Regions from separate parts of the Streptomyces sp. NPDC085866 genome, predicted to be linked through region 2. Evidence: predicted binding sites of a transcription regulator. Region 2 holds the regulator's gene; the other holds the start of a gene.
The links. The regulator HspR, encoded in region 2, represses chaperone genes until heat shock. The targets are predictions, from matches to a motif close to TTGAGNNNNNNNNNCTCAA.
Positions count from the first base shown of each region.

Region 1: lon (endopeptidase La) is a predicted target of HspR. The motif match lies at 957-975, and genes of this name have one in related genera.

Region 1 covers NZ_JBITSQ010000005.1:346,748-349,142, forward strand. The annotation lists gene ACIF83_RS14640 (rhomboid-like protein) at 1-307, shown strand, start outside; gene ACIF83_RS14645 (DUF4259 domain-containing protein) at 390-815, opposite strand; gene lon (endopeptidase La) at 998-2,395, shown strand, end outside.
Region 2 covers NZ_JBITSQ010000019.1:200,022-202,416, reverse strand. The annotation lists gene dnaJ (molecular chaperone DnaJ) at 1-1,019, shown strand, start outside; gene ACIF83_RS38265 (heat shock protein transcriptional repressor HspR) at 1,025-1,474, shown strand; gene ACIF83_RS38260 (fibronectin type III domain-containing protein) at 1,534-2,395, opposite strand, start outside.

The DNA.
Region 1 (2,395 bases), on a different contig from region 2:
TGCGACGGAGGTCCCGGTGGGCCTCGCGGTCCTGTTCGGCCATCTTCCGGAGACCTCCCTGCACCGCCTCGACTACGGCATCAGCTTCGGTGTCGCCGCCAGCATCGGCGCGCTGTCCGGCCTGCTCACCCCCTGGGTCCGCTGGCCCCTGCTCGCCCTGGTCGCGAGCACGCTCCTCGACGACCTGATCGCCTTCCAGGACCCGATGACCAACTGGGGCCACCTGATCGCCCTGACCACGGGCATCGCCGGCTGGCCGCTGGTGCGGCGCTGGCGCCTCCCGGCGACTTCCCCGGTTTCCGTGTGAACGCCTGAGCGATGGCGCAGCGATCCTCCCGGCCGCGGCAGGAGCCGAGACATCCGCCTGCCGGCCTTCCCGAGCCGTACGCTCAGCACAGGCTGAGCTGTTCCCCCTCCGCAGGCGGCAGGAGTATGTGCCGCATCCGCTCGACACCGGACCGCCACGGGCCGCCCTCGGAGTCCTCCCACAGGTCCAGCAGCTCGGACGGCTCGGTCACGACCCGGTCGAGGGCTTGCAGCGCGAGTGGCCGCAGGGCCGCGAGATCGGGGAGGGGTTCCTCGGGCCCGTAGTGCGGCGAGGGGACGTCACCGCCCGGAAGCTGGGCGGCGACCAGCGCGGCCGCCGCGACGGCCTCTTCCGCCTCGGGTGCTTCGAGGTGGTCGTCGGTGTCGACGGCTCGCACCAGCGCGTCGCGAACCATTCCCGCGCGCTCGTCCACGGCCGCGTCGTCGAGACCGTTGCACCAGTCCGCAGCTGTGTCGTTGTCAAAGGGTCCCGTGTCCCATGTGCCCATGCGGCCCTCCCTGTTCGTGCCGATGTCCGGGCATCCTGGCAGGCCCCACTGACAACTCCTCCGGCCTGCGACGACACCACGGTCACCGGTCGATCGCTCACAGCGAACAAGAACCCGGGAACATTGGCGGAGCCCCGTGCATTGAGTCGGCATAGCTCAAGTTGACTGCCTAAGGGGAGATCATGGCTGCTGAGTCCACGGCGTTCACGCTCGTGTTGCCCGTGCTGCCGCTCGACGACGAGGTCGTGCTGCCCGGGATGGTGGTTCCGCTGGACCTGAGCGACGCCGAGGTGCGGGCCGCGGTGGAGGCCGCGCAGGCCGCCGCCCGGTCGGAGCCCGGGAAGCCCAAGGTTCTGCTGGTGCCGCGCATCGACGGTACGTACGCCAAGACCGGTGTGCTGGGCACCGTCGAGCAGGTCGGCCGACTGGCCGACGGCGACCCGGGGGCCCTGATCCGCGGCCGCGGCCGGGTGCGGATCGGCGCCGGCACGACGGGTCCGGGCGCTGCGCTGTGGGTCGAGGGCGCGCGGGTCGACGAGGCCGTGCCGGACCCACTGCCCGGGCATGCCACCGAACTCGTCAAGGAGTACAAGGCCCTTGCCACCAGCTGGCTGAAGAAGCGCGGTGCCTGGCAGGTCGTGGACCGCGTCCAGGCCATCGACGACGTCTCCGCGCTCGCCGACAACTCCGGGTACTCGCCCTTCCTCACCACCGAGCAGAAGGTCGAGTTGCTGGAGACCGCCGACCCGGTGGCCCGCCTCAGGCTCGCCGCGCAGCAGTTGCGCGACCACCTCGCCGAGCAGGACGTGGCCGAGACCATCGCCAAGGACGTCCAGGAGGGCGTCGACAAGCAGCAGCGCGAGTTCCTGCTGAGGCGTCAGCTCGAGGCCGTCCGCAAGGAACTGCGCGAGCTGAACGGCGAGCAGGACGGCGAGGAGTCCGACGACTACCGCGCCCGTGTGGAGGCCGCCGACCTGCCGGAGAAGGTGCGCGAGGCCGCGCTCAAGGAGGTCGACAAGCTGGAGCGGTCCTCCGACCAGTCGCCCGAGGGCTCGTGGATCCGCACCTGGCTGGACACGGTCCTGGAGATGCCGTGGAACGAGCGGACCGATGACAGCGCTTCCGCGTACGACATCCGGGGCGCCAAGGCGATCCTGGACGCCGAGCACGCGGGTCTGGAGGACGTGAAGGAGCGCATCACCGAGTACCTGGCGGTGCGCAAGCGGCGCAGTGAGCGCGGTCTCGGTGTCATCGGCGGGCGGCGCGGCGGGGCCGTGCTCGCGCTCGTCGGTCCTCCCGGCGTCGGCAAGACCAGCCTCGGCGAGTCCGTCGCGCACGCCATGGGCCGCAAGTTCGTCCGTGTCGCCCTCGGTGGTGTCCGGGACGAGGCGGAGATCCGCGGTCACCGGCGCACGTACGTCGGCGCACTGCCCGGCCGTGTCGTGCGTGCCATCAAGGAGGCGGGGTCGATGAACCCCGTGGTCCTGCTGGACGAGATCGACAAGGTGGGGTCGGACTACCGGGGCGACCCGGCCGCGGCCCTGCTGGAGGTTCTGGACCCGGCGCAGAACCACACCTTC
Region 2 (2,395 bases):
AGCGCTTCAAGGAGATCTCCGAGGCGAACGACATCCTCGGTGACCCCAAGAAGCGCAAGGAGTACGACGAGGCACGCGCCCTGTTCGGCAACGGCGGCTTCCGCCCCGGGCCGGGCGCCGGCGGCTCCTTCAACTTCGACCTGGGCGACCTCTTCGGGGGCAACGCACAGAGCGGGGGCGGCTTCGGCGGCGGCATCGGTGACGTCTTCGGGGGCCTGTTCAACCGCGGCGGGACCACGGGCACCCGTACCCAGCCGCGGCGCGGCCAGGACATCGAGTCCGAGGTCACGCTGAGCTTCACGGAGGCCATCGAGGGCGCCACGGTGCCCCTCAGGATGTCCTCCCAGGCGCCGTGCAAGGCCTGTTCCGGCACCGGCGACAAGAACGGCACACCGCGTGTGTGCCCGACCTGCGTCGGCACCGGGCAGGTCGCCCGCGGCTCGGGCGGCGGCTTCTCGCTGACCGACCCCTGCCCCGACTGCAAGGGCCGTGGCCTGATCGCCGAGCACCCCTGCCTGGAGTGCAAGGGCAGCGGCCGCGCCAAGTCGTCGCGCACGATGCAGGTCCGCATCCCGGCGGGCGTCACCGACGGGCAGCGGATCCGGCTGCGCGGCAAGGGCGCGCCCGGCGAGCGGGGCGGACCGGCGGGTGATCTGTACGTGATGGTCCATGTCGGCGAGCACCCGGTGTTCGGGCGCAAGGGCGACAACCTCACCGTCACCGTGCCGGTCACGTTCGCCGAGGCGGCCCTCGGCGGCGAGGTGCGGGTCCCCACCCTCGGCGGCCCCACCGTCACCCTGAAGCTGCCGCCCGGCACCCCCAACGGCCGCACCATGCGCGCCCGCGGCAAGGGCGCGGTCCGCAAGGACGGCACCCGCGGCGACCTCCTGGTCACCGTCGAGGTGAGTGTCCCGAAGGACGTCTCGGGGAAGGCTCGTGACGCACTGGAGGCGTATCGCGAGGCGACCGCGGACGAGGACCCGCGGGCGGAGCTGTTCGAGGCCGCGAAGGGAGATTGAGAGTGATGGACGGCCGTCGGCGTAACCCGTACGAACTGACCGAGGAGACCCCGGTCTACGTCATCTCGGTCGCGGCCCAGCTCTCCGGACTCCACCCGCAGACGCTGCGCCAGTACGACCGTCTGGGTCTGGTCTCCCCCGACCGCACCGCCGGCCGGGGCCGTCGCTACTCGGCCCGTGACATCGAACTGCTCCGCCAGGTGCAGGCGCTGTCGCAGGACGAGGGCATCAACCTGGCCGGCATCAAGCGGATCATCGAACTGGAGAACCAGGTCGCCGCGCTCCAGTCCCGCGTCGCGGAGCTGGAGGCGGCCCTGGACGGTGCGGCGGCCGCGATGCAGCAGCGCGAGGCGGCCGTCCACGCCTCCTACCGCCGCGACCTGGTCCCGTACCAGGAGGTCCAGCAGACCAGTGCGCTGGTGGTGTGGCGGCCGAAGCGGCAGCAGAACGACTGAGCGTCTGTGACAGCTGAAAGGGGCCCGGATTCCGGGCCCCTTTCACGTGCTCAGGGTGTTCAGGGCGCGAGGGAGGCCCAGTCGGCGCCGGGTGCGGACTCGGTGCCGTCGGGCTGCAGGGCGGTCACCCGGTAGAAGTGGGTGGTGCCCTTGGCGGCGCCGGTGTCCTGGTAGGAGGTGTCCGTCGTGGCCGCCAGCTTCTCGTACGCCCTGGTGCCCGGGTTCCAGCGGTAGACCTGGTAGCCGGTGGCGTCGGCCACGGCGTTCCAGGACAGCGCGACGCCCGTCCCCGCGGCGGACGCCGACAGCCGGACCGGCGAGCCATCGGGCGTCGGCTCGCTCGGCGTCATGTCCAGCTCGGTGACGGACACGGCCTCGGCCGGGCCGTTCCACTTGATCGCGGAGTTGCCCTCGTCGTCCACGGCGTCGACGAAGAAGCAGACCTCGTCGCCGTCCGGGAGCGTGGTGTAGTCGTAGGACGTCGTGTCGGGCGAGACGTAGTCCGCCGTGCCGCCCCAGCAGATCTGGTCGCCCGGATCGCCCATCACCTCGCCCCAGTGGATCTCGTAGTACTTCAGGTCCGTGGCCGGGTTCTTGTCCCAGTCCAGATGGAAGCCGTACTCGGTCGGGGTGACGTTCAGCCCGGTGACGAGGGCGGGCGGGTCGTTGTCCCAGATCTTGCCGTACTGGGTCTCGGACCGGGCGGACTCGTTGCCCGCCGCGTCGACGGCCGAGACGCGGTAGTAGTAGGTGACCTTCTCGGCGGCCGAGGTGTCCAGGTAGGAGAGCTGGTCCGTGGTGCCGAGCGCGGTGTACGTGCCGTTCTCGCTCGCGGCCCGGAAGACGCGGTACGACACCGCGCCCGCCACCTTGTCCCAGGCGACCTTCAGCCCGCCCGTACTGTCGGTCGGACCGAAATGG